Regions from separate parts of the Scopulibacillus cellulosilyticus genome, predicted to be linked through region 3. Evidence: riboswitches for the same ligand, from Rfam matches in the RefSeq annotation. Region 3 holds a riboswitch; each other region holds the start of a gene.

Region 1 (8,189 bases), on a different contig from region 3:
AAAATGACTGCATTTATATTTTTCTAATGAATGGCGGCTTAACCCATGACTAATCCGCCATCAACACGAATACATTGTCCAGTTATAAACGAAGCCCACTCTGAGGCAAAAAACAGCGCACTCCCAGTAATGTCCTTTGGAGTCGTCAGTCTGCCCATCGGCGTTAACCGGGTGATAGCTTCCCGTACATCTTCTTTTGTTTCACGGCTTGAGTCAGTCGGATAAGTTAAACCTGGAGCTATACAATTTACTGTAATGCCGAACCTGCCTAATTCTGCAGCAAGATTACGGCTAAATCCAAGCAACCCGGCTTTTGCGGAAGTGTAATCATGATAAGGTATCAGAGGCAGGTCGATTAAGTTTGTAACAATATTAATAATACGGCCGCTGTTTTGATTTTTCATATGAGGCATGACGGCTTGACAAACATGAAATGCTCCGCCAACAGCGCCGTCTATTTGTCTCTGGTAGTCTTCCCACTCGATCTCCCATGCCGTTTTCCGCGTTTTTGGGTTAAAAGTGTAATGAGGAAGGGCATTATTCACAACAACATCAATGCCTCCGAATGAATCTGCAATCTCGTTAACCATTGCTTTGACTGATGTTTCATTCATGACATCCGCTTGCATCGGCAAAGCTTCCCCGCCTTGTTGACAAATCTCTTCACTGACCTTTTTAGCTTCTGCTTCACTTTTTAAGTAATTAACAATGACGGATGCACCTTCTTTGCCGAAAGCTTTAGCAATCTCAGCGCCTATTCCGCGGCTCGCACCGGTTACAAGAACAATTTTTCCTGTAAAATCCATTTTAAACGTCTCCTTTATTCAGCATCTGGATCATAATTCTCAGCATCTTGTTCCGCATTCTTTTCAATATCTGTCCATTTGATTAAATCAAGGAAGTTCAGCTGTCCATCGTGGTGCCATCCGGGTTGAGTATGCAGCATTTCTCCGATTGAACAAATCCGGTTCACACCCGCTTCGCCCAGCTGTTCGGCAAGCCGAAACAGTCTCTCGGGACCTACAGCAACACCTGCCGTTTGTAAATAGCGCCGATACGGTTCTAAAAATGAAATGGAGTCTTCTAAAATTGTACATTTAAAAACATGGACAGTCCGATTCAACGGCGAGGCCGCAAAGGCAGTTTTGTTATGGTAAATGACTGTCCAGCTTGTCCCCTCTGAACTGCCATATACAGCATCTTCCGATTCATTCAGCGCTTCAAATTCATATTTGCTGCGGACGGCACGAATGGCAAGTGCCTCTTCATTTGAAATCTCGGCTCTCGGTTTCTTTTCATGATAGCGCTGAAGCTCTTTGGCTAAGAGCTGCGCAAATTGCTTGGGAGAAACAGCACCGCCCTCCTCAATAAAAACAGAGTGAGGAGAAACACATCCCTGTTGGTCATAAACCGAGATATCTTCTGCCAGACGATGGGCTACCTGATTATAACGGTCTGGGGTCAGTGCTTCTTTACCTGCCATGGCAAAACTTATTTTATGACCGTAACTTAAAAATAACTTATGGTCCGGAACCCGGCTTCTTACCTTTTCGACAGATTGACTTGATCCGTAAACAATTACAGCTTCAGCCTCAGAAATCACTGATTCCTCAAGTTCAATGTTTCCGCCTTTCCATGGCAAAACGGCAAGACAATCAGCGAAATCCTGATTGACTTCGGCCAATGTCTGTGCAAACAAAACAGGCATTAACGGTTCAGAAGACGAGGTTTTTCCTATGTTCGCCGATTTAATAAGCAGTCCCATTATCATGCTCCAAATAGGCAGCCCCGGAACATTGCCTGAGAAAATATGAAAAATGAGCTTAGGGCCGTATGCCTTGCTAAAACCACCTGTTTTACGGGGGCGAAATTCATCAAGCACTGCGGGGTTATCGAATTCTTCGTCAAGAAAACGGAGAAGTTCTTTTTTTCGAAATGTCCGCATAAACCGTTTTAATTCAAGACGAATCATTTCTTTATGATAGCCTGTGATTACCGGCAGCCATTTTTCTGCCAATTGCCTAAAAGGATAATTTGGATCCAGCCATTTCTGTACAGCGCTATCTATGATGTCAACAACTTCTGCTATTTTTAAATTCAGGAGACAGTTTCGCCGATTAGCTTTAATTGTTTGAGAGAGTTCTGATATATCTCCGCTGGAAAACACCGGGAACCGTAAAATTAAGTTCTCATATTCTGATTCATAAATCCGTTCGGTGAACGATGTTAACTGAAACCCTTTTGGCACAAAATAAGCGTCTATCACTTGCGCCCCCTCTTTATCTATCATTGTTGCTGAGCCTCCATTAATTGATCAACAGATATTGAACATCCCCGGGCTTCGGACCCTTCAGCCCGGCCAAGCAAAGTCAAACCATCCGCTGTTTTATATCCCATATCTTCAGTTAAAATTGCGAGACAAGAATTCCAGTTTGCCAGATCATAATGAGCAAGAATTCCAATTTCACCGTCTTTTAACGGTTCAAGCGTTTCAGGATGGAGGACAAGCGTCTTTAACCAGGAAGCGCTGGACATTTTCGTATTCAGCCGGTCACGGAACACAAATTTTTGATCGTAAATTTGCGAGCTTAATTCGGTCATACCGTACATGTTAATGCAATCTTTTTGACTGATAGCGAATGTTTCCTCGAAGGATAAATAGAGCTCTTCTTTTTTTACCTCACGGGATTGACCTTTAAAACCTCCCGTGTCAAACAGCCTGCTGCCGGATGCAAGTTTAAACCGGTTGCCATGCTCCTTGCAGTAATCAAGAAAATGCACATAAGCAAAGGAAGCTCCCATTAGCATGACGGGTTCTTTCCTTTCTTCACTTTCCTTAAGTGCCTTTACCAAACTATTCATATCCAGCCCGTCTTTATTAAAGAAATTCCGGCTGTTTTCATTGCCGAAATGTTTTACCGCCATTGTTAAATACCGTGACAACGATGAGTTTTTATTCAAATCTTCTCCCGGTGAAAGAACAAAAATGGCTCTCTTTTTTCCATCAGGGACGACAAACTGTTTAAAGCCGGTCATCATTGAAGCATCCCAGACTTGCAAAGAAGGATGATGATTTTTTCCGCGTTTTTCAGCATTTGTTGTTCCGCTTGTCATAAAAACGGCCTCAGCCTCTTCAGCCGGTTCGCAAGACAGCACAAGCTCTTTAAACGCTTGAATTGGTATAACCGGTATTTCCCTCCAATTTTTTACTGTCAGCGGGGTTTTCCTTCGCTTTTGGCAAAACTTCTTATAAGGAAGATTAAACTTAAATTGATAGGTAAATAGTTTTAGAGCCAGCTCATTGAATCGTGATTCTTCTTCATTTGACTCCTCAATAAAAGTTAAGATTTGTTCGGTTATTTCTTTAGATTCTTTCCTCATTATTTTTCCCTCTTTCTTTATTTATCCCCAACCAGCTAGGAATATTGACTAACACTAATTGCAGCAAAATAGCAGTAACGGCACCTACTAAAATCGTGTTGCTAAGGAATTTCCCTAAGAAACCATGAACATTGGTAAAATAGTTTGGGAGCGCGATGGATAATAAAATCGACAAGCCTGCAATCATGAAATTCGCTTCAGTTTTCTTCATTTTTCCAAGAATATTAATACCCGTAAAAATAAGCGATGCAGCCGCCGGCAAAAAGATCCCGCCAACAACAGCGTCAGGCGTCACAGCAAGCATCGCTCCCGCCTTAGGAATAAAACCAAGTACAAGAAAGATAATCCCGGCTGCCTTAACCGCATGCCGTGAGCCGACGCCCGTTAATCGGATCAAACCGACATTTTGGCCAAATCCTGTCGTCGGGAAACCGCCGATAAGCGTTGAAATGATTGAACCAATCGATTCACCGGCAAATCCCTTTCGAATCCGTTTGTTATCTAACGGGGCGTTCACCATTTCTGCCGCAGCATGATAAACACCCATAGCTTCAAATACTGCCACAATATACGCAAAGAAAAATGTCCCAAATGAGACCCAGTCAAATTTAAGCGCACCATAAGGAAGTATATGGGGCAATCCAAACCAACCGCTTGTTGCGACCTTAGAAAAATTAACTTCCCCAAGCAAAAATGCGATAACATCACCGGCAACTAGAGCGATGAGAAAAGAATACGAACGAAGCATGCCTGTCCCAAATACAGATAAAAACAGGACAATTAATGAAGTAGCAACTGAGATTGTCAGCGTTTTTCCATCAAGAAAAGTTTTCGATCCCGGGTCCCCTCCTAAATAAAGTGACAGTGTAAAGCCGGATAGTGCAACGCCGACAATTAAAATCACTGAACCGGATACGACTGCTGTAAAAAAAGATTTCAATTTCCCAAGCAAGCCCGTAATAGCTAATATAAAAATGATGATTCCGCTTAACACAATCCCCCCGCCGGCAGCTGCCAATCCGTTAGCTTTTCCGGCAGATATCATAAGTGAATCAAAAGCGGCCGACGGACCTTGAACAACAGGTAATCGTACAAGCCGTGTTGCCTGTACAAGCGTGACCAAGCCCGCTGCAATAAAAATGGCATTCACCATGTTTGCGGCTAAGGCAAACGACAGCCCGATCATCGCAGTCACAAACACAGGATCAAGCCAAACGTTTGAAACAAAGACATGCTGCAAACCATATAAAAATCCTCGAACCGGTGATAATTTTTCTTCCAAACCAACTGTGACTATTCCTGAGTTATCCGAAAGTTGTTCTTCCGTTTCTATCTTTTGTTGCATAAAATATCCTCCCATCAAAAAAAGCCACCCGGCAAGCGGGTGGCTTCAATATATACAAACTGTATAAATATAAATCCACGCCACTTCCCTACGCTAGTGTTAACTAGATCAGGTTCAAAGGGTCGAATCACTTCTCTCAGCTTAAAGCTCCCCTAGTGGTGACTTTTCTTTTTTTCTGTATCGTACACCTATGTTTAAAATTCGTCAAACTTTTTATATCAAATGAATATTTTTCGGGTTTTTATTTTAATAATGGATGACTTTTGACGTTTCTTAATGATCATCATAAGTTTAAAAACGGTGCCAGCAGGCACCGTTTTTATAATTTTCCATTAGGACTGTCGTAGAATTTTTTGATCGCTTGATCAACGTAAACCCAGCCCTTCCAGCCGAGATGCATTGTATCCTTTAAAAAGTACTTGTCATATTCATGGCTTGAGAAATCCGCCACCGGAAAACCAGCCTTTTCTACTTGCTTGCGGACTCTGGCATAGTAGTATTGCCGCGTCTTCTTAGGGACCCCGGCATAATCGTACCAGCGGCCATTCTCTGGAACAGAGATAAACATTGCTTTTGCATGTTTTTCTTTTAATAAGTCCAGCACAAGCTGCAAGTCACCGTACTCAGGTGAATGATAATACCTTTCATGCTTTCTATATCCCTTTAGATGACTATATTTAGGTTTTATTTTCTTCCAATAATGATTGTTAATACCGTAAGTGTTAGAAGTACTGTCTTTTTCACCCATTAAATCGCCGCGATGACGGAGCTGTTTCCAAGAAAGATTTTTTAAGCTTGGATCAACATTAGGATGATGGGGATGAACAGAGAAAGATTTTATCGTATCTCTCCACATGAGCACCCTATAGTCAAATTCTCCATACGCCTTCTCGCCCAACAGCTTCAATTTATTTGTCTGATTACTATAACCGATTCCTTTTAATAAATAAGCCAGATTCTTATCTTTTCTAATAAATTTAAATTGCAGTAACCGCCTGGCAGCGCGTTTCTTTAATGAAGGGTCTATGTTTTTGTTAAATACGAAATCATAGGCCTGCAGTTTTGAAAAGTTTGGATCAAAATGCTTTCTATCCAACCCCTGTTGAGCAAACCATTGCGGGGATAGGATAAAGACAATTTTCCTATTTTTAAGGTCATTTGACATGGATGCAAAGTTCAAAAAGTGAACGAGTGACTGCATACCGCCGCGCCCGACTAGAAATGGGGTGAACCCGTCAGGATTGACTTTAAAATAGTTAGACGGGTGGAAAGGATCTAAACGCAAAAGTTCAGATGACCCATAAATAGGAAGATATTTTTTATCATCCATTGCTTTTTGTTGCAGGGCTATACCTTGAAACATATTTGGATCCAAGCTCGTTGCCGCCTGGTTTACCTTCTTATTGCTTATAAGCGCATGCTGTACACTGCCCGGCGTAAACAATAAGGCAAGGAAAATGATGATGGCCAAGATTAATGGGCCATACCTCGGTTTTTTCATTTCATTTCAGCCAACTTATTAATAATAAGGTTAGGTGTCGCCCATTCTTCGCGATCAAATTCGGAAATCGATACCGGAATGCCTAGTTTATCTTCAATTTCGACTAAAAGATTGACAGTTCCAAAGGAATCCAAAATGCCATCTTCAAATATTTTTACATCAGGATTTTCCTTAACAATATCGTTTTCACAAACATCTTCAAGAATATCTAATACTTGTTCTTTAAATTCAGCCATTGTTATACGTCTCCTTTTTCAATGAAAAGTTCTATATTTTAATGGTGTTCAAAAGGGAGGACAAACAGGGCCAACACTGGCTAAAAACGTCGCGTCCATGTGACAACGCCAGTACTAGCACGTCCTGTGCGTCGGAATTTCGAGGCGCGGCAGTCCACGAGGACCGGATCGACGAGCGATACTTCTCGAAACACTACGAGTTGCGACGAGAAGTCGGAGATGCCTCTGTGAATATGCTGCAGCGCAGGAGCACAGGTACATCTTAGAATTGCCCGGCACGTGAGGACCGCAGTGGCAACGCAACGAAGAAATTCGCCTGCAATGTTTCCCGGACTTTTTTGAACATCCTTTTTTAAGTGAATAGTCTTCCTGAGAAAATAAGAAGGCTAAAACATACAAAGTTAAATGTAATCACAACAGATAAGACATGCGTCAACTTATTGTCCGGCCAAAATTTATGCTTCTTGTTTTTCCGCTCAAATACATCAAAAAAGATAAAATAAAAGGTGTGAAGCAAGCCATAAACAATATAGTGCGGAAAAGGTCCGTGCCACAATCCCATAACGAAGAAATTTATAAAAATCCCTATATAGGATGTTGTGTAACGGTTTTTAAATACTTTCTTTTTGGTCATCGTAAATACAAACCGCATAAAAATATAATCTCTAAACCAAAAAGATAATGTCATATGCCAACGATTCCAGAAATCCTTGATGTTACGGCTAAGAAACGGCTTATTAAAGTTTTCAGGGGTCTTAATCCCGAGTAAATAACTTGTGCCAATAGCAAAATTACTGTAGCCGGCAAAATCAAAGAACAGGTACATACTGTAGGCATACATATAGATGACAATACTCAAGAACGTATCTTGTTTGAGGTACCCGGACATTAGGATATGCTGATTAATAAGGTACCCGATAATGAATTTGTAAAGGAACCCTTGAATAATACGATTTATACCGCGGTAGAGAAGTTCCTTATATTCCGCAGACGTCGGCGTATGTTCGATATCCTTTTCGAACCGGCGATAACGATCAATTGGTCCGGATGAGATTGTCGGGAAAAATAACAGGAAGCGAAGGAAGCGGTATACAGAAACTTCCTTCAGCTGCCCATCACGGATATCAATGATCATTTGAACGGCCCTAAAAGTTAAATACGATATGCCAAGGAAGCCGACCATGCTCAAGCTTTTGAAATACGGTGCAAACTTAACGATAACCAGCGGCAAAATGGATAGCGCAACCGTTAAATAGAACATGCTGGTTGGATTATTTTTTTTCCGAACAGGTAAATATCCCTTAATTAATACAACTTGCCAAATGACAAAAATGATTAACGATATAGCCTGTGCCGGCTTATTATAGAAAGTGAGCACGAGAAAAAATATTGCGACAACCGAATTATACGTTTTAAGTGATTTTCCATTAAGTCCTGCAATGATTGACGGGATGAGCAGTATCGCTAAGATGATAAAATAGTAAAATGTTGCATAAGGAATCATACGGTCATTGTTACCTCTTTCAGTAACGCTTTGCGATCTACCTTACCGTTAGCAGTCATTGGAATGGAAGATTGGTAAACGAATTTTCTCGGAATCATATAGGCTGGCAGTTCAGCTGCCAATTCTTTTTTAATCGCCGATGTTAACTGAAATTCCTTTTCAAATTGATGCTCATTTGGAACGACGATCGCTAATAGATGGTCGTATGCATCATTTCTCTTT
Region 2 (8,189 bases), on a different contig from region 3:
CCTTGAAGCATTAGCGGCAGGACCTTATATCGCCGAACGTGCCAAGAAACAGCTCGTTATGGGTGAAGAAAGCATGCTTATAGAAATGACGGACAATAATCTTGATCAATTGACAGGTGAGTTGATTAACCAGGCAGCTTTACAAGGCGATCAATTTTGCATTAAATTGCTTAAACAAACGGGAAAATACCTTGGCATCGGGTTAAGCAACCTTATCCATATCGTAAATCCAAGCTGCATTATTATGGGCGGCGGTGTAACAAAGTCAGGCGACATTCTTTTAGATAGTATTAAGGATACGATCAGCCAAAGAGGGCTGACCGATCAAGCTAAAGCAACTCAAGTTATGCTTACAAAACTCGGTGATCAAGCAGCGGTTATTGGCGCGGTTTGCCTCATGCTGGTTGAGCTGTTCTTTACCGAATCCCCACACAAAAACATACTTTAAAAAGTTATAAAAGCCGTTCCCGCTTGGGTCCGGTTTTTTTAGCTTTTTTCCGTAAACAGAAAAAGTTCATTGACTGGCTCTCATTTTGTTTTTCATATATCATAAAAGGTATGAATTTAAAATGGATAAACTTTTTGGCTGTTCGTCGTTGGATTGATCGAATTTCCGCCTCAGATCCCGGACGAATGCGTCTTCAAAAGGCACTCAGAGTCACATTTGCGGTTGCCTGTTCTGTCCTCAGCATGCTTTTTATCGTTAATACTTTCGCAAAAGGAGAGATAACAGCCGCCATTTTATCGGGCATCATAAGTCTTATGAGCATTACAGCCGTCAATGACGATACAATGGCAGAACAAAAAGTCACCACGTGTCTCTTGCCTTTGTCTGGGGGTATTTCGGTCACAGTAGGTACATGGACGTCAACTTTTAACCATGTGATAGATATTGTATTACTTATTGTTATTTTTTCAGCCTTTTATTTACAGCGTTATCGTTCACGTTATTTTTCTTTATGTATGGTCTCGTTTTTTTCCTTATATATATCCGTTCTCTTGCACGTTAAGTTTGACCAGCTCCTTTTATTTTTAATTGGTATTATTATCGGTGTTGCGTCGGCTTATTTGTCCCATTTTATTCTATTCAAAGAGCGCTCCGATAGGACGTTAAAACGCAGCATGGCTTCATTCCATATTCAAGTTAATTTAACGTTTGACATCATGATTGATATGATACAGGATTTAAAAATTAATTGGCTCAGGCTCAACCGTCTTAACAGACATATCACAAAGTTAAACGCATATACGAGAATGCTGTCAGGTGAACTCCATTCCACAGAGCCATCTCGAATATGGCCCGGCATTCGCTCCCAGCACCTGCGAGTGTATATTTTTAATGCAGAAATGTTAATAGAGACATTATTCTCAGCGTTAAAACGTTTAAAGCTATTACACGCATTTGAAAATGATGTGATCAGAAAATCACTGCTAAATGTCGTCCGTTCGTTACGCTATTCGGATGTGCAGGAGGATGATTATGACCATTCGCATTTAAAGGAAGCTGAAAATGCTGTTCGCGAGTTAAGGGCATATTTAGACCAATTTCATCACAAAAATGATGAAAATCAAGACTGGTTGTATTTAATCAGACGCGTAGAATCGATTGCAAGCCACCTTATTGAAGGCGCCAACCGTATGCGCCAAATTAGAATAGAAAATATAAACAAAGAGAAGCTTAAATCTTTTTTAAACATCGAGAATTCTGAGAGTGACGAATTGGAGTCAAGCAACAACGAAAATGAAAAGGGGATGCGGGTATCCACAAAGAAAGCCGTCCAGGCCGCTATTGCCTGTGAGCTTGCAACAATATTTGGCTATCTTTTGTCGCCTGCTCACCAGTTCTGGGCATTACTTTCTGCGTTTGTCGTTCTTCTTGGAACCGAATCGGTAGGGAGAACGTTTGTCAAAGCCTTTCATAGATTTATTGGTACGCTGATTGGAGCGGTTTGCGGATTCTTTTTCGCTCATCTTGTAGACGGGCGTACGGATTTGGAACTCTTACTCTTGTTCATTTGTATTTTTATGGCTTTTTATCTCCTTGATATTTCATATGCACTGATGACTTTTTGGATGACAATGGTCTTAGCAATCATGTATAATCTTTTGCTCGGCGGCGTTAATGAACAATTATTAACCGCACGTGTTATTGATACACTTGTGGGAGTCGGCATCGGATTGCTCGTTTCCGTTCTTGTCCTTCCTATAAAAACTCGGGATAAAGTCTCCGATAGAACCGTAGACTTCCTGAACGGCTTAAAACTATACCTTAATGGTTTTATTAACAAATTAATAGATAGTGATCAATCCGCTTACCTTGCGGATATGGCATTGGAATTGGACGAGAAACTTCAGCAAATCAGGGATGAAGCAAAACCGCTTCATAACACACCCGGTGCGTTAGGGAGATCCGGCATCGAACGAAGGCTGACCGTTCTAACCGCCTTGAATTATTATGCAAAACATCTCACAGCTTCTACAAACACAGAAGGAAAGATCAGAATCAATCCCTTTTTACAAAGGACGCTAATACAGGTTAATCAACGGTTACAAGATAACCTTGATACTTTAAATAAGCTGATGATAGGAAAAACATTTAAAGCAAGAGTATGGAAGCTTGAAAAAGAAAGAGAACAAATTGAACGTTTTCCTGAACAATCATTTCGTGGAAACAGCAATCAAGACCAATTAGTTTATGACTTATATTACATTTGGCGTATCAATTCTTCCATCGTCTCCTTAGCCAAAGATTTTGGCGCTGAAGTCATAACGACAATTCCATCTTCCTGCGATAGAAGCCCTGAACGGTAATGCCGTCCAGGGCTTCTATTTTTAATTCATTTTTTTAACATACCGCCTGTCATATTGGCCATTCATGCTGCTCATAGACCATATTCCAAAACATATACTCATAACGGGATGTCGTTTGAAAATGTTTCTCTAAAACTTGAAGTTCAAATTCCGGCTTTCCATTCGTCTGTTTATCAAGACATTCAATCAGCCATTGACAAAGCTCCCCGAAGTCATCTGATGCATACATTTCAATCCACTTTGCGTAAGGGTTCTTGGACAATGACTCTCCATTATAGGCATACAGTTCCTTTCCGATTTCCCAATAGCTCCACATGCACGGAAGAAGACAAGAGACAAGTTCAGAAAGTGAACCGTTTTGGGCAACATGGAGCATATAGCGTGTATATGCTAAGTTGATAGGCGTTGGTTCGGTTCGCTCCAATTCCTCTCTTGTAATTCCAAATTCCGATGCATATTGCCTATGTAAATCCATCTCAGTGTTGAATGTTTCGTGCAGAAGTCTGGCAAACCACCCCATTGTTTCAATATCTCTTGCTTTTATAGAACCTATTGCAAACAGCTTGGCATAGTCGATTAAATACACATAATCTTGTTTCATATAATAGGCAAACGTTTCTTGAGGTAATGTTCCATTTCCGATCCCTTGGACAAAAGGATGATCATGGATTTTCGCCCAAATAGGTTCGATATTTTTAGATAACCGTTCTGTAAATGACATCATTCTCTCTCCTTTCGTGTGTTGCACCAATCAGCAATAAAACACGCCATTGTTTTTGTAAAATCCAGCAATTCATGAATACTCACTTTTTCATCTACTGAATGGGCATCTTCTAATTGCCCCGGCCCATATGTAACGGCAGGAATACCGGCTCTTCCAAGCCACCCGGAATCGTTGACAGATGTTGACATACCTATAACAGCTTCTTCATTTGTTACTTTCTTGTGATGATTGCTTAAACGAACAACTGCTGGGTGATCCGGGTTAATTTCCAACGAAGGAAAAATCTCTCCGCGGTCTTCGATCATTGATTTGCCGCCCCAACGAAATTCCGGTGGATTCTCTTTTAGCCATGGGTCTGCCAATGCTGTATTGTATAAATGATCCTCAATTTCTTTTATCACCTCTTCATACGTTTCATCAGGATAAAAATGAACGGTAATCCACAACTTACACTCATCTGCAATAAAGGCCGCATGTCTCCCTCCTTCGATGACAGCCGGATTAATCGTATTGATCCCCGGCGGAAACCCTGGATAACTTTTTGTAATCGACCAATGGCGTTCCAGTTCTTGTAAACCCTGAATGACTTTCATCATTTTTTCTATGGCACTGGCTCCTTTAATCCCGCCGCCGGCATGAATCATTTTAGACCTGAGGCCATCGTGGAACGTTTGTTTACTTTTTACAGTTATCCACCCGGTAATGACACCGCCTTGTCCTTGGATATTTAAGTGACTTGTGTCCATGACAATCGCAAAGTCCCCCGTATAACCTTTTTCAGTGCAAGACAAAGTGCCCGCTTCACCAACCTCTTCGCCGATGACGGATTGAAATTGCAAGTCTCCTTTTAGCTCTATACCAAGTTCCGTTAAAAGCTTAATCGAAAACAAAGCGCAAGCAAGTCCTCCCTTCATATCCGCTGCACCCCGTCCGTATACATATTTATTTTCTTTTCTTAATTGAAAGGGTGAACTTGTCCAATTTGAATCATCTCCGACCTCGGCTACATCTATATGGCCATTAAGAATTAGACTATTATAACGGTCTGAATCTGTTCCTTTTCTAATACCAACAACATTTGGATCACCGGGGAACACATCCCATTTTTCTGTTTTGAAATTTAGGTGTTCCAAGTAATTTTGGATAAATAATTGAGCTTCTGTTGTATTTCTTGCCGGCGGACTAACCGTTGGAAAACGGACTAATTCCTCTAACAATTGTAATAATTCATCTTGAGTTTCCTCTAATTTTATTTCAATTTGTTCTGTTAATGTTGTCATAATAATATCCCCTCCTGACAAAGTTTATGAGAACGAGGACTTGCGGCCGCGCACATATCTGTTAAAGTAAACTTGCCAATTTATAACGCAAAAAACCACTCTTTTTAGCATAAAGAGTGGTTTAAATACATTGATCAAGCCTAAATGGCAAGCTTCCACTTCCCTACGCAGGTATTATCCAGGTCAGGTTCGAAGGGTCTCAAACTTAAGTTTGATCTCAGCCTGTTGGCTCCCCTAGTGTTTAAATACTTATCCAGTTATTATAATATTAACATAAATTCATAGATTCTAAAGATCAATTTTTTAGGGCAGTCATTGGATATTCCTTAAAGTCATTACAATTATCCCCGTATTTAACGCCTAAGGAGTCATTTCATTATTTATAGGGCCCTAATACTTTCACTGCCTCTTTAGCCAACGAGGTATCAACGGCTTTGTTAACATTTACGTTTCCGTCAATGCCTCCGCGTGATTTATACCATTTATATTGATCTTTAATATTATTAACAAACATTTTACCATTCGGGTCTAGGCCTATCACGCTGACTTTGTTCCATATTTTTGGATCTTTAAGTGATGTATTCTTCGTCATGATGTCTATGATTTCTTTTTTATTTCCTTTTCCCTTAACGAATGCATCATTATAATCCCTGACGCCTTTTAAGTAAGCTACCATAAACCTTAGTGCAACAGCATGCTCATCATCAACAAACTTCGGCGATCCAAGTACCATGGCAATTTGAGCTTTTGGTGCATAATCTGTTGTGTCCCCGAAACGATAATGGATACCTTCCGCTTCGCCTTGTGTAATCATTGGTTCGATTTGCAAAGCAGCATCAATTGTACCGTTACTGATTGCCGATACCATATTGCCGAAATCAGGCATTAGAACAAAATGAACATCTTTTCTTGAAAGTCCCGCATGCTTCAACATTTTTGAAAAAATATAATCATCGACCCCATTTTTTGTAGAAACAGCAATTTTTTTGCCTTTAAAATCTTTATACGATTTTATTTTGTTTTTCATCTTTTTACTTACCACGAAGGAAAAGTAGGATTGGCCTTTCAAATTATGTCCTTTGTCGGCAATCATTTTGACATCTATTCCCTGTGCCATCGAATTAAAGAAGGATGCGGAAGAAATACCGCCTGCAATATCAACTTTACCGGAAGCGAGCGCCGGCAGCATATCATCACTGTTAGAGAACTTAGCAAATTTGATTTTAATATTGTAATCTTTGAAATATCCTTTAGCATTAGCAATATAAAATCCCGCAGCAGATGCGGAATCATCCTCCGCAATGACCACGGTGGTCGGCTTCTTTAATGGTTTTAAATTGCCATCCACCGGTTTAGCCTTAGTATCCACAACATTAGATTGTTTTTCTTTTGACGAATCTCCCCCCTGGCAGCCACTTATAATCAAAACAAACAACGGAATCACTAATAAAGCGGCAAGGAATTTCTTCCACACCTTACATGCCTCCTCTAGATGATGTTCAAAAAGTCCCGGAAACATGGGGCAAATACTAAGATGTCTCTGTGCTCCTGCGCGAGGATTAACGATGAAGCTATTCATAGCTCGTCGCAGTGTTCAAAGATGAATATTCTAGTAGACCGTGCTCTGCGCGAGGATTATCGATGAAGCTATTCATAGCTCGTCGCAGTATTCAAAGATGAATATTCTAGTAGACCGTGCTCCTGCGCGAGGATTATCGATGAAGCTATTCATAGCTCGTCGCAGTGTTCAAAGATGAATATTCTAGTAGACCGTGCTCCTGCGCCGCAGATTATTCACAGAGGTATCGCCAACTTCTCGTCGCAACTCGTAGTATTTCGAGAAGCTTTGCTCGTTCCCCCTTTTTGAACTCACATTTATAAAGTTAAGATTGGCGTGCTTTTTCCACTGCGGTTTGCAAATGCTCCCAAATATCAACGAACTCTTTCGACATCTCTGGATTAGAACGGATCGTTTCTACTTTTCTCGGTCTCGGTACGTCAATCATTTTCTCGCGAATAATCTGCCCGGGCTGTGTACTCATTAATAAAATACGGTCGCTCAACAGCAATGCTTCATCAATACTATGTGTAATAAACAAGACTGTTTTCTTTGTTTCTGACCAAATATTAAGTAATTCCTCTTGTAAAATAAATTTGTTTTGCTCATCAAGAGCCGCAAACGGTTCATCCATTAACAGGATTTCCGGATCATTGGCAAATGCCCGGGCAATACTGACCCTTTGTTTCATTCCACCGGATATTTCAGAAGGATAAAGCTTTCTGAAGTCCTTGAGTCCGACTTTTTCAAGATAATAGTCTGTTTGCTGTTTGATCTTGCTTTTTGGCAGATGACGCATTTTTAATCCAAAAGCCACATTGTCTTCGACGGTCAGCCAGGGAATAACGCCTTTTTCTTGAAAAATCATTGATTGCAGCGGCCGGTCTTGGCTTGAGCGCGTAATTTTAAAATCCCCTGTACTCGGTTTCTCAAGTCCCGCCAAAATCCTTAATAGTGTTGTTTTTCCGCAGCCGCTTGGTCCGAGCAAACAAACAAATTCTCCATCATTAATGCTTAAATTTATGTCTTTTATTGCAGTAACAGCCGTTTGCTTTTTAAAGAAAATCTTTGTTAAATGATTGATTTGAATTTTCGGCGTTACGGACATACTCCCCCTCCTTTACAAAAAACTACTTTTTCCATGGAATAAGCACCTTTTGCAGCATTCGCAATAACAGAGAGAAGAAATAGCCAAAGAAAGAAATAAGGATTAAACCCACATACATTTGTTGCAGTAAGAAAGCTTTATACGATGTCCAGATAAGATAGCCGATCCCGGAATGCGCACCCATCATTTCCGCTGCAACAATGGTTAATAATGCGATTGCCTGCCCCATTTGAATACCCTCTAACATCACAGGAAGAGCACCGGGTAAAGCAATCTTAAAGAAAAAGTCTTTTGATTTTGCCCCGTAGTTTTTAGCGACATCTAAATAAATTTGATCAATATTGGCGACACCGGCAGCGGTATTAATAACAACAGGGAAGAACACGCTTCCTGCAATTGTAATCATTTTTGAAAAGTCACTAATACCAAAGATAATTAAAATTATCGGCATCAAAGCAAGTGTAGGAATTGGCATAAGCGCCATGACTAACGGTTGAAAAAAATACCTGAATGGCCGGTACATTCCCATTAACAGTCCCAGTAAAATCGCCGGAATCACACCTAACAGAAAGCCGCCTATAATCCTATATAAACTGATGCCCAAATTATCGAATAAATCACCGCTGGCTGCCATTTTAAAAAAGGTACCGATGATTTCAGTAGGCGGAGGAAAAAAACGTGCATCAATGATATGTGTCCGTGATAAAA
Region 3 (8,189 bases):
GAACTGTTTCAATATTATGATTGAAAATATCCGGTTTAGCATCCATTAATGTATGCAAGCTTTCGTAATCGCCTTTCATATCGGATGGAAGCACTTCTACTGTACAGAATGGCACACGCCTGCGAATGGCACGAATCGTTTCCGCAAAAACAGCAGCACCGCCGTCTTGCAAGTCATCCCTTGCCACAGCTGTAACAACCACATGGCGGAGTCCCATAAGCTCTACCGATTCAGCAACCCTTTCCGGTTCTTGCCAGTCAAGTTCTGTCGGCAGACCTGTCTTGACCGCACAGAAACGGCAGCCGCGTGTACAAACATCGCCAAGGATCATAAAGGTAGCTGTTTTACGTGAAGCCCAGCACTCATGAATATTTGGACATCTTGCTTCCTCACAAACCGTATGTAACCGTTTCTCACGCATCATTTTTTTAAGACCGGTATATTCTTTGTTTGTGTTGAGTTTAATTTTCAACCATTCAGGCTTTCTTAGATGTTCCTGTTGTTTAGCCATCGACTACACTCCCTTGTTATCGTGAATAGTTCCATTGTTGACTTTGGTACTTATTTTTAGCAATGTCATGGATTTTTTCAAGTTGATCGTCACTTAAAGTATAGGATTCAAGGTCAACTTCCAAACCTTTTTTAAATCCGTTATAAAAAGCCTCTTTTACTTCATCCAAGCCTACTTTTCTTCCTGCACAATCATTGATTGATACCGCTTTATTATAGAAGCTTCGCAACGCGCGCGCTTTAACACGATCATTTGGATATATAAAACAGTCAAATAAAGTTTCAACATCCATACTAATCGGGATAGAACCATGTTGTAAGATGACGCCTTTTTGACGGGTTTGTGCGCTTCCTGCAGCCTTTTTCCCATCAACAATTAACTCATACCAAGAGGCTTCATCAAAGCAAACCGCTGAACCAGTCATGCCTAATTTACCTTCAGGAACGGAAAATTCAGCTTCTATCCCAAGATTTTTATAACCTTCGAGCAATCCTTTGGAAATCACACGATAAGCTTGAGAGACTGATTTAGGCATCATTTTATGGTCTTCACTGACAATGACGCTGTATGTCAGTTCATCATCATGAAGAACCGCCCGCCCTCCTGTCGGCCGTCTTACTAATTCAAATCCGTGTTTTTTTACAGCCTCAAAATCAATTTTACCTTCAGTTTTTTGAAAATAGCCAACTGAAAAGCCTGGAGGATTCCATCCATAAAATCTAACCACCGGCGGAATAAGCCCTTGACTATGCCAATCCAACAATGCCTCATCCATTGCCATGTTAAATGCAGGCGTATTGATTCCCGAATCAATAAACAGCCATTTTTCCATGATACTTCATCCCTTTTCATCTTGAGAAAATCTATATTTCGCTCTAAAAATACGCGTTCAAAAAGGAGGACAAAACATGTATCCAGGACTTTTTGAACTTCCTCTTAAATCTTCTTTATGATAACAACAAAGACTTCTAGTTGTAAACCATCCTTTACCGCTTACAATTTTATAATTATAAAAAATAATTTCCATATACAAACATATTACAGATTCCGCATTTTCAAAAGCTAACTTAGTGCAAAAGTTGATAGTCTTTTGATGATAAGGTATGAAAGTCTAGTAAAAAATAAGTAAATTATATGAATAAATCAACCTATACGTCATTTAGATAAATCCATATATATATAATACATTAACTTTCAAGGGGGATTATTAATGAGCTTCGATCGTGAAAGCGGACATCGACGCAGTCGTGAGAACGAAAGCGGAAATAGAAGAAATAGACAAAATGATATTTGGGTAGATGTAGACACCGACAATGATGATAATGATATAAAAGATAAAAACAATAACACGGCTAATGTTGTTAAAAGCGGAAACTCTTATGTCGATATCCGGATTAATAACCGCGCTATCGCTGACCCTGGGGCAGATGATGATAGAAGGAGCAGCGGACGCAGAAGGACTAGCGGTCGCAGAAGAACGAGCGGTCGCAGAAGATCTAGCGGATTAATAAGAAGAACCAGTGGCCTAAGAAGAAGATCAAGTGGACTTATACGCAGAACCAGCGGTCAAACAAGAAGGTCTAGCGGACGTATGCGCAGAACCAGCGGTCAAAGGAGATCCAGCGGACTTATACGCCGATCCAGCGGTCAAAGGAGATCCAGCGGACTTATACGCCGATCCAGCGGTCAAACGAGAAGGTCTAGCGGACGTATGCGCAGAACCAGCGGTCAAACAAGAAGATCCGGCAGACGTATGCGCAGAACCAGCGGTCAAATAAGAAGGTCTAGCGGACGTATGCGCAGAACCAGCGGTCAAACAAGAAGATCCGGCAGACGTACGCGCAGAACCAGCGGTCAAACAAGAAGGTCTAGCGGACGTACACGCAGATCTAACCAGCAAAATAGAAGATCAAGCGGAAACCGTAGAAGAAACCGTTAACATTCAAGGCAGGTATTTTTGCCGATACCTGATTTCAATTAAGAAAGGTGTTTTTCAGGATATTAGTTTTGGCTAATATCCTGAATCTATTATAAGATTGAGGAGGTTAATAATGAGTTTTCAAGATCCTATTAACAAATCTGATAACCAAGCGATAGTCAGCAGAAGCGGGAATTCAGATGTTGATGTTACCGTTATCGTGGATACAACGGCTATTGCTTATGCAATGGCTTGTATGATGCATGCAAATGGTACATTAAATAATAATCAATTTAACCATATGTTAAAGAATTTAGATAAATTGATTAAAGGCAAAAAGAATCGGTTGTCTAAAGATGATAGTTTTAAATCAAACACAGAAAAGCCTTGGATTAGACCCGTAAGATCATTTTAATTATGAACCCCCTTTATCTAACCTCTATTATTTATTTATGATTAGATAAAGGGGATGTTTATTTAAGAAAAATAGTAATAACTTTGAGATTAAGCCTTTGCCTCATAGATTATTTGACATTTCAAAAAACATGGGTTAATCTAAAGATAATTTCATAGGAAGTCCACTAGGGGTGCCGTTAGGCTGAGATAAGGATATCCTTGATCCCTTAGAACCTGATCTGGTTAATACCAGCGTAGGAAAGTGGAGTTGGTGGAAAGCTCATTTTTTCGGGCTTTATTTTAAAAAATAAAACGAACCGCTCCATCTGTATGGGGCGGTTTTTTCATGCTATAAAGATATTTCCTCTGTGGCTTCCTAGAAAACAAAGGAGGAAAAACAATGACTTTCACTGAAGAATTAAGAAAAGACGCTGATCCTATTTTTGAGGCAATTTTTAATCATCCATTTGTTCAAGGCATTGCCAAGGGATATCTGGAAAAAGAGCAGCTTATCCACTATGTAAAGCAAGATTTTGAATACTTAAATGCCTTTATGAAAGTTTATGGTTTAGCTATTGCCAAATGTGATACTCGTGATGATATCAGGCTGTTTAATAATCAAATTTCTTTTGTCCTAAACAGCGAAATCCATCCTCATCATAATTTTTGCCAAGTTGCCGGTGTTAACTATGATGACCTGCAATATGAACCATTAGCACCCACTGCAAGCCATTACATCAAACATATGCTGTCAGTAGCTGCCACCGGCTCGCTAGGGGAAATCATTGCTGCCCTTCTTCCTTGTCCATGGACCTACTGGGAAATCGGGAAAAAATTTATGAATGAGCTCAAGCCGGATGCAAGCCATCCTTTCTATGATTGGATCGCCTTCTACGGAAGAGAAAGTGAAGAAAAGTCATTAACCGAAGTTTTATGTGAACGTCTTGACCAATGGGCTCAAACTGCCAGCGAAGATGAAAAGCAAAAAGCAAAAAATCACTTCACCAAAAGCTGCCAATTAGAATACGGATTTTGGCAAATGGCTTATACTCTTGAAAAGTGGCCTGTTGATTTAGTTACAGTATAAAGAATATCTATATAAGTATCAGGTTATTAATAGATTAATGGCTTCAAAAAGTGAATTTAGCAGTAGTTTTCTGTCACTAAAGGCAGTTAACTGCTGCTGGGTTATCCGTCATTTACAGAGAAACATCTCATTTTTAGATATTATTAAGAATCAGCTATTTTATGAGAATGTTAGTCCAACCCTAATCCCTTCCAAAACATAAAATATAGTAAAAAGAGGAAGGGAGTTTTTTATTTTGTCTAAAGAAAAACATCACCATAAGCATGGCAATCATGATGCGCCTGCCCCTTTTATAAATCCAAGCCGCCCAAGTGTTGAAATGAATTTATCTACCAGTATTCCTGAAACTAGCAATACGCCTGTCACACCTTCTGTAACAACTGGAAGCTCTTATATTAATGTACCTGTTGTTCTGGCTGAAACAACAGTTCAAATTGATATGGATTCAACGATTAACTTTTCTGAACCTGTTCTTGAAATCAGAAACATTAAAAAGAATCTAGTCATTACCCAAGCACGTCTTTTGCTGCCAACAAATAAGTTATTTATACGAGGTTTTGTAAGAAAAGACATCGAATACACAACACCGCGATGCCAAACATCTACCAGCATGACCTCTGAGGTTCGTTCATTAACTGTTGATGTACCTTTTTCAACAGTAACGGCAATTAAGTTTATTAAGCAGCCAAAATTCAGTCCAGGTACTCCACCAACCCAATTCAGTTATTTTAATTCTACTAATGTACCAACAGCTTGTGGAGATGATCAAATATTATCAAGTAATTTTTGCAAAAACAACCAAGTATCCTCTGAAACCTTCAATGAACTTCCTTATGTTGAATTACTGTCAAGCCAATTTGTAGAATTAGATGAAGCCACCAATCGCAGCATGACTACAGGAACTTTCACTTCAATGGAGGAAAAAATGGTCGTTGAAGTCACCCTTAAAGTCCTTCAAAGGCAACAAGTAAGTGTTGGCGGATCAAATAAAAAATCAAAATGCGATGACTGGGACGATTAATAAGTAAATGATTAAAAAACCTTGAAGATTTTCTTCAAGGTTTTTTATTTTGTTAAATGATTTTAAAAATGGCATCAAAAGTATTTCATCAAGTTCTATTCTAGCCTCCAACTTCCCACCTCTAACAACTAAACCAGTCACCGGATAAGTTTTTATTACATACGCTGTCAATAATCTTTTATTGGAGGGTGACCCTATGGGTAATGAATATCCTTTTTCAAACTTTCCCGCAATGAAGATTGCCAAAATTAATCTTGATGCAAATAAAAACACTGTAAAGGATACAGAAAATCAAGATTTATGTACACTTAAGCCGGAAATATGCCATTTATCTGAAACAACCGCATCCATGCCAATCCTTATAGCCAATCCTGAAATTCAAATCAATATTGAAGCTCAACATTTCTTAAAACACCTTACTGATCATATCATAAAGATAAAATGGAGACAGGAAAAGTTAAAATGTGACATGCCCGCACAATCGAATCATCTTTTTACAAAAGGGACTCTTATAGCCAATATCGAATACGTACCAAAGGATGATGATAAAGTCTTATGCGAAGAAGCATACGTACCTTTTCAAATGACAACGCCTGTCAATCTTTACAATCCTCCACTTTTTTCACCGCAAAATCAATCCAGGGAGTATACCTTTGAATCTGAAAGCAACGAGAAACAATATAAAAATCGCGAACAAATCATTTATGGCCCTTCAGATCCCTTTACTTATAAACACCACTGGACCCACATTGTATCAACGGAAACTTATCAGCATGAAGAGAACACTTGTATACAGTTTCAATTAGATGCAACGATATCTGTTCTTATTTTTCAACAGCAATTAGTTGATATTACATAGGCTGTACAATGGCATGGCAAAGCCCTCCTTAATTTATTAATTGACCTCGTTTCCGAAGTCCGGTTATAAAGAAGGGCTCAAACATCAAGTATTTTTTAATTAATTTTTTGCGAATTTTTCCGTTTATTCTTCTGAATGGTTAGGTAATTTTTTTAGAATCCTTAATTATTCCTTGTTCATAAAAAAATTTCAGTTGTTCTTTTGTGTATTCATAAAGCTGCTTATCATTAATTTTGAAAATACCTTTATTCAATAACCTCTGTATATAAGTATCTTTTTGGTTGGAATCGATGGGTTTTTTAGTCATGTTATCCCTCCCAACAGGTTGATACCCTATCCCAAGCTTTTTTAAACATAAAAATTGTAATAATGCCGGTTAATTTAATTCCCACTCAAACGACTATCATCATAGGTTATGTATTACCAATATAAAAAATAAAAGGGAAAGATTATATGAGTATTCAAAGTGAAGTCCCTCTTTACAAAATCTTTATTCATCCTTTAGATTTCAAAGAATTGCGCAGCGATATTTGGTGTGATGATCCAGTCATCGCAAAGCTGATGATTGGAAAAAAGAAATACGACATAGACATTGTTTATCGCGGTTCGCATATTCGTAAGTTCAAAAAAAAATCATACCGGATAGAATTCCCAAGAAATGACTTTATGGTCAAGGAGCTTCATTTCAATGCAGAATATATGGATAAATCATTGCTGAGAAATAAACTTTCGTTAGATTTTTTTTCAAGCATTGGCACCTTATCGCCTGAATCAAGTTATGTCAGGATTAATATTAACGGATTGCATCAGGGCGTTTATTTACAATTAGAATCGGTTGACCGGCATTTTCTTTATAGAAGAAATTTGCCAGATGGCCCGATTTATTATGCGGAAGACGATGATGCTAATTTTTCTTTAATGAGTCCTATTGATGAAGATGTTAAAGAATCCCTTGATTCTGGATACAGCAGGAAGGAAGGAACAGATGAAGATGATCTTTTTCTAAAGGAATTAATTTATAAAATTAATACGCTTTCCAAAAGCCATTTTGAAAAAGAGATTGTCAAATATATAGACATTGATAAATATTTTCGTTGGTTATCAGGTGTCATTTGTACGCAGAATTTCGATGGGTTTGTCCATAATTATGCATTATACCGCCGCGAAGACACGGGGTTATTTGAAATGATACCTTGGGACTATGATGCAACCTGGGGACGGGATATAAACGGAATAATTATGGACTTCGATTATATACCGATTACCGGCTACAACACCTTAACAGCCCGTCTGTTAGATGTACACTCGTTTCGAAAGTATTACCGCCGTTTACTGCAAAATATACTTAATAAGGAGTTTACAGTTGAATATTTAAGGCCAAAAATTATATCCATGCATGAATTATTACGTCCCTATGTATTAAAGGACCCTTATATAAAAAAAGACATCCAGGTTTTTGATAAAGAACCTCAAATCATTATCGATTTTATTAAAGATCGGAATCTTTACTTGAGGAAACATTTATCCGATTTGGAATAGAAAAGACCCCATGTTTAAAATGGAGTCTGTTTTTAAAGGAGAGCGATGATTATTCTTATTTGGAAAAATTATTTTAAATGTCGTAACGGATAAATATTGTCCTGCCTTTAAGAAGACCGGCTAACTTTAGAGTAGCCCATTGAAGCGCTTGGATGTACGGGTCTAGGAATTTGATTCGAACGAGTGAAAATTGTTGGTCCGGTTTGTCCGCCCATGCTCCCCGAGCGATGGGATCTTCTTCTATTTCTTGAAGTCCTGGTCCGTTTGCTGGAAGTGCCAGGTTCGCAAGAAGTTTCCCATGGCTCATTGTACATATATAATTCAGTTCCGGCTGTTTTTGCTATTTCAACAGCATCCATGACCTCGTTTTGGCTACTATTATTACGGCTTCTCCGATTAGACCTTCCATTTGATTGTCCGCTTGACCCGGAATCCTTTTTCTGGTCTGATACATGACTAATACTCTTTATATGGTAGATGGATACAAATAAAACTTCATCATTCGTTGTTACTTCAATATAATGATCAAAGGCTCTATTCAGTACACCTTCAACACTTTCCGGTCCCCCGCGGTTAATTCTTATTTTTTTATACGTTAAGGCACTTAAAATATCGTTAAAAGATTCACCTTCAATATAATTTGCATTTCCTGATGATAACGAGGCATTTTTTGAATTTACTGTAACACCTCTTACATGCCTTAATTGATAATATATGACACCATCTTTTTCTGAATCAATGGCAAGATGATCCGAGCTTACTGTCAACAACTCACCAGTTTTTGATTCTGGTCCCCCCATGTTAATTTTCACATTATTTCCAATTAATTTCGAAATCATTTCAATTGAAGATTGATTA
Region 4 (8,189 bases), on a different contig from region 3:
TCCATTGATAAGGAGAAAGCTATGCCTATACAGTCTAACATCTTTAGTGATATCTGTCACCGTCGACAAAAAACATGCTTTAGTAAGCAAGATCGACAATTCATTCATTACATTCGCAGTAAAACTGACAAATGTAATCTTGATAATATATCAAGGACGAAGGCATATATCCAATTTTATCTTGAAAACCCAGAAATTATTTGGGCGCTGCTTGCCAGCATGGTTTCAAGAAATGCCGGGTGGAATATGACCGACCTTGCTCTACCCCCTCTTAAAAATTTATTAAAAGAGCGTGATCGCTTTATCCTTTTTCATACTTATGAAAGGCCAAATTGGCTGATATTTTCGGATGCCTTTCCACAACTTCTTACCTATCATTTATCAAAGCAAAAAAATAGACCTTATTTTTATTTACTAAAAGCATTCAATATATCTATTTTTATGGAGAAGGAGTGGGAATTGTTTTGGATTACACAGGATAAGCGCCGTCTTTGTACAAGCCAAATTGTTAATGAACAGCAAGTCATTGAAAAGCCGGTTATTCAACAAAGCTTTTTTCATAACAGGGTTTTTAACCGGTTATTTTTTAAATTTCAAGAATGGCTGCATCAAACAGCAGTCATTTTTCCGACTGTTGAAGGTGCTTTATACGGCTTTTCTGTTTACCGATTTACACATGTAGAAAAGAGAATTGAATTTGGTAAACAGCTGTCATGGCTGCTGTTTGAGTCTCCAGTTTCAAAGGAAATCCAAAAATTTGCTTTAACCGTAGAACCAACCGGATCACGGATAGATTATGATCAATTTCGACAGGAGACAACTACCTATTATACATACTTAAGAAGTTTTTACAATCCTGTTAAACATCATTTAAGCGAAATAAACGATTGGTTTAACGGTGAAATAAACAATAAATGGTTTGATAACCCAAAATTCTTACCTTATGACATCAGCCATTGGTATGTAAAAAAACAAAAGCAAATTGAGAAATTAGCAGCTCTTATGTCATTGTTTTGTCGAATTTTAAAAAAAGAATGAGAAAGCCACCTTTCTTTGATGAAGAAGCACTTCTTTTGTCAAGCCGGCAGGACGTTCACCAGAAAGAAAGAACTATTTAAGTTAAGAAACCAACGGGAGTTGATGGTCATGAAAACGAAGAAGCATATTGAAGAAACTTCTTATGGCTTATCAAGAAAAGAATTAGATGTTCGGATGGATTTTCTGGAAGTCAAAATGGATCAGTTGGAGAAAAAAATTTCTAATAAAGCAGATGAGATTGTATCCATGCAAATATTACATCATCGTCAGGAATTAGAAAATATCTATTATATGATTCATCAGATTGATCAACAAATCAGATTAATTGATCGGGAGCTGACGAGATTTACTAAATTGAATGGTATTTTTCCCTTGCCTAATATGAAAAACCGCCATTTACCGGTATTGAAAGAACTGGTCGGTTCTTAAGCAGCAATGGTTGTTAAAGAAATGTCATAATCCTTTTCTTTTGGTACGATAGAAGAGGGGGGTGACAGCAGTGGACAAGGAAAAAATACAAACCCTAAGACAATTAACAAGACTGCTGAAGGAATATAATCAAATGGCGTATGAACAATTTGTCAACCGGACCCGCAAAGAAGGTTATGAAGTTGATTTTTATGGTGCAGTCAAGCCATTTGCAGATAAGGTTCTTGCCGCAGCTGATCAATGGAAGCCATTGGCTCTGGAATGGATTAATAAACAGCATCCAAAGTATGTTTATCATATACAAATTAATGATACGTATGATAATTTGACGATAACCTCTGTTACAGCATTTCAAAAAGATACGCGCCGCCGCCGTTTTTTGGAAACGATAAAAGCGGTGGATTATGTGCTGGATGCAATGTTAAATCAACTATAAATAACCCTTCTGTCGTAATAGACAGAAGGGTTGTTTTTTAATAAATCATTAAAAATTTTATAAATATAAATATAAAATATGGGATACCTAAAAATAAGATGATTTTGAACATGACATTAGTTAGTTTCTCAAGGAGGTCTTCTGGTTGAAATTTGTTAAAACTTTTTATAAATGTTTTCGCGGCATCTGTGAATGAACGTTTAGGTTTAGCCTTTTCCAATACTTTTCCAGCAATCATTATTTGTCCTCCCAATGTGTTTATTTAATACATCATATGGTTGTCCAAATCAGATTATGCTAATTTTAATAGAAAAAAACTCGCCATTGCGAGTTTTAATAATGTGGTTAATATCTTTGGGAGCTAAGTCGTTAAACCGTGTAAAACCGCCGGATAAAGCAAAAGTTCGGCCATTAATAAGCGGGTATAATCCTTGCCATCCGCCGTTTAACTGATAATATGGCGTGCCTGGAATTTTTTTTAAAAAGGTTAGATACGTACCGTTTTCAATAGCGCCAGGATATAGATTATTAAGCGGATTCTCAGGTTTAGGTAAAGGATAAATGCCTGTTGTTAATAGATGAACATCGTGTTGTTCAGACCCTTTGTATACTGTTTTAACGGATAAAGGCTGTACATAGTTAATAAATTTACCAATGTCTGTATGACGCCCTGTATTGAATTGATAACTGACACCTTGAATCTCAGCTAAAATAATTAAATCGGATGAAGCAATCAAATCCTGACTGGTTTTTAATTGCGCGCTTTTTATAAGATCATGATGGACATTAAAGGCTTTTGATACATGAGCCTCCCCAATGAATAAAATAAGAATTAATGCTGGAAAAACCATTAAACGTTTTATAACTGTCATGCAGGGATCATCTCCAACAATTTATATTTCTTATATATGTTGTCTCAATTTCTATATTTTTAATCAAAATTATCTTATCCGCCAGAATGACAGTTAATTTAAGTTGGTGCAGGAAGAGGCACTAGAATAGGCTGAAGTGTTTCACTTGGTTGGGGAGCTTCTCCTGGATGTGTTATTTGACCCGGCAAGGCAAGTTGAGGTGCTGGTTGTGTGAATCTTCCTGAATTATAGGCATTAGATACAGGCTTAATCATTCCGGCACTGCCAATTTGTAATACAGATGAATTTGATAGACCATTAATTCTTAATTGATGAATATGAATGTCTTGGTTAATAAAAAAATTCATATGGAACGCTCCAATAAAAAATTAATTATTAGCCGCATTACTTCCGTCTGCAAGATCTGAATCGAAAGTATTTGTGCTGTTTATCAGATTATTTGTTTGTAAAAAGTCGCCAGTACTTAACGCACCTGATCCGGCATATGTTTTCGATGTGCTTTTAGGCGCAATATTTAATGAGTCGCCGACGTGAAAAACGGCGCCGCTGCCTATACTGTTGATTTTAATTGGTCCCGCAATTGATGGCATATCGAAACATCCTTTACACCTATTGATAAATTTATTCTATGCCGGTGAATGGTTAAATGTTAGATTAATGAGGTCTCAGTCAGGCGGATTAAAAAATTGCCGGATGTTTTTAACCCGTGCTTCAGTGTAAACATAATCTGTAGAACCAACATCTATAACAGAAGCCGTAGATACACCGGTTATTTTAATATGATTGACCTTGATAAAAGGATCTTCATTAATGACATTTGTATGAACAGGTTCGTAAATATTGGCTTCAAGCAATGGTACATCAAAAATATAATGATGCTGATTAAGAATGGGGTCATTTTTAGGGTAAATTGGATATTCTCTTTGGATGGCAAAAACTTTTCCGACTGGTGTGACCCGCTTAGAATCACCAACCTCAAGGATTGAACTTAAGGAAATGGTGTTAATTTTTAGCGTGTCTACGACTGAAGTTCTAACCGGCACTACCGCACGACCCCCTGAGCAGCATATGGTGCGAGCGCTTCACCGACGATCAGTGATTCTGCCGGAGTATCGAAAATGGACGATGATCCAATTGTTTTTGCATCGCCAATCAGTACGACAGAAGCCGTTGCCACACCGATGATCCTTATATTGTTCACGCATAATTCCTTATTAACGACATTAAAATTCATTGTGAATCACGCCTTTTTTTAGGAAGATAATCAATAAACATACTAAATGCCTTTCTAATGTCATCATGCAGCTTTTCATTAATGACATCAACTAAATCTTCCCGATTATCAAGATATTGCTCCTGGTATTTAGATAAATAATATTGAGCCCGGTTATTAAGCTGTTTTTGAACATCATTAATAATAAACTGCCGATATGTGTCATCTAAAGGATAACCTTTTTCTTGCTCGATCCCGCGTAAATCTTCAAATGCTTGCTCTCTGAAATACTGATTCAGAAAATGATTAACATCATTCATAACCGCTGAGGAAGGATCAATGGGTTGTTCCGGCGCATGAATGGTTTGGTCATTTATTGTAAAATCGTCCAGATCCTCCATATCTTTATTTGGGTTTAAGCCAATATTCAAAGTACCCTCAAGCGTGTCAATTTTTAATTGGTCAAAAGAATAATTGACAGTTAAAGGTTGTTGTTTTTTTAAGCCGTCCATATCTGTTTTCATCGTTTTAATCACTTTTTCTAATTCCCGAATGCGTTTTTCCTGCGTATTCATCTTACCGTGCAAATGTTGTATAATTTGTTGCCATTGATAAGGCTGTTGGTAATTCACCATCGCTCACCTCTCTATTTAAAGATATGCAGTAAATAGGGGGGACGATGACCTGTGAAAAAGAAATTTTAGAAAAGGGCTATACATTTAAGGCATTTCCCTGGTCAATAAGATCGGGATCTTCAACCTGAGTTGAATTTGGTGCATTATGAATAACTAATCTGTCTCCAGTGTTAAAAGAACCAGCCCCGGCAAAACTTTTGGAAAAAGCAAACGGCGAAAGATTATAAACATCACCGACATTCAAAACAGAGGAGCTTGACATGACACTAATTTTGATTATACCGACAAGAGCAGGCATATGAATAACATCCTTTTGCTGATTTCCTTACATTAGTCTATGAAATGGGCGAATAATTGTTAAAGAAAACTTGCCGGCTTGTAAACCCTTTAGACACGGACCGGGGAGTTCAGTACCTTTAAATTAAACTGTTTTAATGAAAAAAACCAGCCGACAGCTGGTTAAAATATTAATGATTTATCCCGGTGCAAGCGTCCGTAAAACTCCCGCCTCAAAACTTGAGTTTAAACAATGAAGTTTAGGCGGGAGATAACGGACGCTAACCCCCCGATAAGTTCAACTAACCATCAGTGGGGGGATGAACAAAACCCCCACTGATGGAAGTTTCACTTTATAGACTTTCTTTATTTTGTGCGTATTCTGCACGTTTAATAAAAGATTGTTCATCCTCTATTAACCCGCAAACACCGCACTGGACCTTTTGTTCAGGTCCATTATAGGGCAAATGAATAGGGTCCAAATGATCCATGTTATATTCCTCGGTTATTTCTCCGGTATTCGGATCCATTTTAACTGCCTTAGGTTTTTGCTCGATAATATTGAAGCGCGTTTTATTTGTTTTACAATTTGGACAAAGGTAAGGATGAGACATTAAAAAAAACACCTCCTTATTTCATTTTTTGCAAAAAATTAAAAGATTATTAAAGAAAACTTGCCGATTGGCAAGCCTGTCACTTTATATGTTGAATATGATCGAATGAAGAGAAATTTTAAAAAGCAATATGAAAAATTAAGAAAAAAATATGTTTTTAAAATAAATCTTTATATTGAAAAATGTTCATGTTTGTAGTAACGTGTTAATAAATAGAAAAATATTCGATTTGTTCCACTAGGGGTGCTTTTCGCTGAGAGGGGCTTATGCCTAAACCCTTAGACCTGATCTGGATAATACCAGCGAAGGAAAGTGGTAAAAGTAACTGTCTTTCTATTGACAGGTGACCTTGTTAACTTATGCCGCTTTCCAATACCGGAAAGCGGCATTTTTTTATATGACGGTTATTGGAAAAAGGGTATCTGAAAAGGCAGTTTGCTATTTTCACGAAAGGACTGCCTCGCAGTTATTTAATGGATCAAAGGGACAAATCCGGAGGAGGAAAATTCGTGAAAAACAATCGTAAGTTAAAGCTCACAGACATTTTGGTGACAATTGTAATCGCATTAGTATTCGGTTTGATTTACAAACTGTGGGGCCCGGTATCTTATTTATTAAAACCATTGGGACTGCAAATTGATCAGCTTGTATATGGTATGTGGTTTATGGCCGGGCCGTTTGCGCTATTGTTAATCAGAAAGCCGGGTGTCGCCGTATTGGCAGAGACGGCAGCCGCCTTAGGAGAAGTTTTATTTGCCGGTCAGGGAGGAATTGTTGATTTTTATTACGGTTTTTTGCAAGGTCTTTTTGCTGAGATCGTATTCTTTGCTTTCCGTTATAAGAAATTTAATCTTTCTGTGGCCGTTTTTTCTGGAATGGCATCTGCTCTTGCGTCTTTTATATTGGACTTAGGTTTTGGTTATTTATTCGAGCTTGCCGGCTGGAATCTTGTTTTAAATATTATTTTCCGTTTTATTGGCGCAGGATTGATTGCAGGAGCATTTTCTTACGTGCTTGTTAAAGCTTTAGAATCAGCCGGGGTAGCCAATATCGTCAGACCGGTTTCAAAGGATGATTATGATGTCCTTAATTAATACCCAATATGGTGTCACAAATTTGCGCTTAGCTTTTCCTAAGGAAAAAGAAATGCAGTTTAAGGATTTGTCTTTTCATTATAAAAAAGGTGAAAAAATTCTGATGCTTGGTCCGTCCGGCTGCGGGAAATCAACACTCATGCAGGTGCTGTGCGGTCTTGTTCCGGAGCATATTGAGTACCCTATGAAGGCAGATGATATCAAACTTCCTGAAAAATGGGGCTATGTTTTTCAAGATCCTGATTCGCAATTTTGCATGTCGTATGTTGATGAAGAAATTGCCTTTGTATTAGAAAATCTTCAAGTCCCTCGTATAGAAATGCCGGACATGATTAAAAAGTATCTTAATAAGGTTGGACTTCATTTAGAAGAAACGCATACGCCGATCAATCAATTATCAGGAGGCATGAAGCAGCGGCTGGCGACAGCTTCCGCGCTTGCCTTAGATCCTGATACCCTGTTTCTCGATGAGCCGACAGCGATGCTTGACCCGGAAGGTACAGAAGAGTTATGGCAAATGATTCAGGAAGTTGCCGCTGATAAAACAGTCATTATTGTTGAGCATAAAATCGACCATGTTATTCATTTCGTCGACCGGGTCGTTTTATTCAATGATGAAGGAAAGATTATTGCCGATGGGGAAGCCGGTACTATTTTTAAAGACTATCAAAGTAAACTTGATGACTATGGCATTTGGTATCCGGGTGTTTGGAACCAAAATTATGGAAATGAGCCTTTGATGATAGAGTCTCAAGACACCACGCCGTTGCTTCAAGTTGAAGATTTTACGGTTTACCGTAAGAAGACGCCTAAAGTTCATGTACAGGAACTGTTGGTATCATCCGGGGAATGGATTACAATCATTGGCAAAAACGGAGCAGGAAAAAGTACTCTTCTTGAGGGTATCATGGATTTACTGCCCAACAGCGGCAACTGCCGTGATCTTTCTAACGGGGGTTCTTCGGGAATGACATTCGTCTTTCAAAATCCTGAGTTTCAGTTTGTGACGGATAAAGTGATTGATGAGCTCGAATATGGACTCAAAATGAAAAAAGTTGATCATTCAACCATTAATGAGCGGGTCAATCAAGCCCTTATACAATTTTCACTTGCAAATCAAATCAATCAGCATCCATATCAACTGTCGATTGGGCAAAAAAGACGTTTAAGCGTCGCTTGCGCATTACTTGAAAGCCCAAAGATGATTTTATTAGATGAACCGACATTCGGCCAAGATGCAAAAAATACTTTTGCCCTTCTTGAATATTTTGAGAAGTTAAGACGAAATGGCACAGCTGTTATAATGGTTACTCATGAAATGGAAATCGTAAAACGCTTTGCTACCCGAATATTAGAGATTGAAGACGGCAAATTGAAGAAAGATTTGCTGACAGCCCGCGGACAATTCATGTTAAACAGGACAGAAAGCATTTATTTAGATGCAGTTAAAGCTTAGTTAGAAAGGAGATGGATAAAGAATTGTTAACTTATCAAACATGGCTTTCTAAAGTCAATCCCTCACTTAAGTTTCTAATTATTGCTATTTTATTTATTGCTGTTCTCATGGTTCACAACCTTAACA

Evidence for each region. A riboswitch is a leader RNA that binds a small molecule or an ion and turns the genes downstream of it on or off. The one in region 3 is predicted to bind thiamine pyrophosphate.
Region 1: another riboswitch for thiamine pyrophosphate. It lies ahead of ACFQRG_RS11690 (solute carrier family 23 protein); the one in region 3 lies ahead of tenA (thiaminase II).
Region 2: another riboswitch for thiamine pyrophosphate. It lies ahead of ACFQRG_RS13345 (acetylornithine deacetylase); the one in region 3 lies ahead of tenA (thiaminase II).
Region 4: another riboswitch for thiamine pyrophosphate. It lies ahead of ACFQRG_RS06755 (ECF transporter S component); the one in region 3 lies ahead of tenA (thiaminase II).

The regions. Positions count from the first base shown of each region.
Region 1 is NZ_JBHTCO010000014.1:76,198-84,386, reverse strand. It holds gene ACFQRG_RS11705 (3-oxoacyl-ACP reductase) at 39-806, opposite strand; gene ACFQRG_RS11700 (acyl-CoA reductase) at 821-2,290, opposite strand; gene ACFQRG_RS11695 (LuxE/PaaK family acyltransferase) at 2,287-3,381, opposite strand; gene ACFQRG_RS11690 (solute carrier family 23 protein) at 3,365-4,726, opposite strand; TPP riboswitch at 4,795-4,890, opposite strand; gene dltD (D-alanyl-lipoteichoic acid biosynthesis protein DltD) at 5,046-6,227, opposite strand; gene dltC (D-alanine--poly(phosphoribitol) ligase subunit DltC) at 6,224-6,463, opposite strand; gene dltB (D-alanyl-lipoteichoic acid biosynthesis protein DltB) at 6,816-7,967, opposite strand; gene dltA (D-alanine--poly(phosphoribitol) ligase subunit DltA) at 7,964-8,189, opposite strand, start outside.
Region 2 is NZ_JBHTCO010000017.1:53,846-62,034, reverse strand. It holds gene ACFQRG_RS13360 (ROK family transcriptional regulator) at 1-448, shown strand, start outside; gene ACFQRG_RS13355 (FUSC family protein) at 583-2,811, shown strand; gene tenA (thiaminase II) at 2,861-3,535, opposite strand; gene ACFQRG_RS13345 (acetylornithine deacetylase) at 3,532-4,815, opposite strand; TPP riboswitch at 4,959-5,061, opposite strand; gene ACFQRG_RS13340 (ABC transporter substrate-binding protein) at 5,192-6,334, opposite strand; gene ACFQRG_RS13335 (ABC transporter ATP-binding protein) at 6,699-7,481, opposite strand; gene ACFQRG_RS13330 (ABC transporter permease) at 7,504-8,189, opposite strand, start outside.
Region 3 is NZ_JBHTCO010000020.1:150,304-158,492, forward strand. It holds gene lipA (lipoyl synthase) at 1-511, opposite strand, end outside; gene ACFQRG_RS15890 (lipoate--protein ligase family protein) at 528-1,343, opposite strand; gene ACFQRG_RS15895 (hypothetical protein) at 1,722-2,450, shown strand; gene ACFQRG_RS15900 (hypothetical protein) at 2,563-2,844, shown strand; TPP riboswitch at 3,003-3,103, shown strand; gene tenA (thiaminase II) at 3,226-3,912, shown strand; gene ACFQRG_RS15910 (CsxC family protein) at 4,148-4,933, shown strand; gene ACFQRG_RS15915 (hypothetical protein) at 5,130-5,792, shown strand; gene ACFQRG_RS15920 (Fur-regulated basic protein FbpA) at 5,932-6,099, opposite strand; gene ACFQRG_RS15925 (CotH kinase family protein) at 6,246-7,331, shown strand; gene ACFQRG_RS15930 (hypothetical protein) at 7,439-8,189, opposite strand, start outside.
Region 4 is NZ_JBHTCO010000005.1:21,932-30,120, forward strand. It holds gene ACFQRG_RS06690 (hypothetical protein) at 1-108, opposite strand, end outside; gene ACFQRG_RS06695 (DUF2515 family protein) at 148-1,038, shown strand; gene ACFQRG_RS06700 (hypothetical protein) at 1,147-1,467, shown strand; gene ACFQRG_RS06705 (YppE family protein) at 1,538-1,903, shown strand; gene ACFQRG_RS06710 (hypothetical protein) at 1,941-2,141, opposite strand; gene ACFQRG_RS06715 (hypothetical protein) at 2,191-2,775, opposite strand; gene ACFQRG_RS06720 (spore germination protein GerPB) at 2,874-3,122, opposite strand; gene ACFQRG_RS06725 (spore germination protein) at 3,144-3,365, opposite strand; gene ACFQRG_RS06730 (spore germination protein GerPE) at 3,441-3,818, opposite strand; gene ACFQRG_RS06735 (spore gernimation protein GerPD) at 3,818-4,009, opposite strand; gene gerPC (spore germination protein GerPC) at 4,006-4,623, opposite strand; gene ACFQRG_RS06745 (spore germination protein) at 4,700-4,921, opposite strand; gene ACFQRG_RS06750 (DNA alkylation repair protein) at 5,253-5,513, opposite strand; TPP riboswitch at 5,743-5,841, shown strand; gene ACFQRG_RS06755 (ECF transporter S component) at 6,023-6,607, shown strand; gene ACFQRG_RS06760 (ABC transporter ATP-binding protein) at 6,591-8,063, shown strand; gene ACFQRG_RS06765 (energy-coupling factor transporter transmembrane component T family protein) at 8,087-8,189, shown strand, end outside.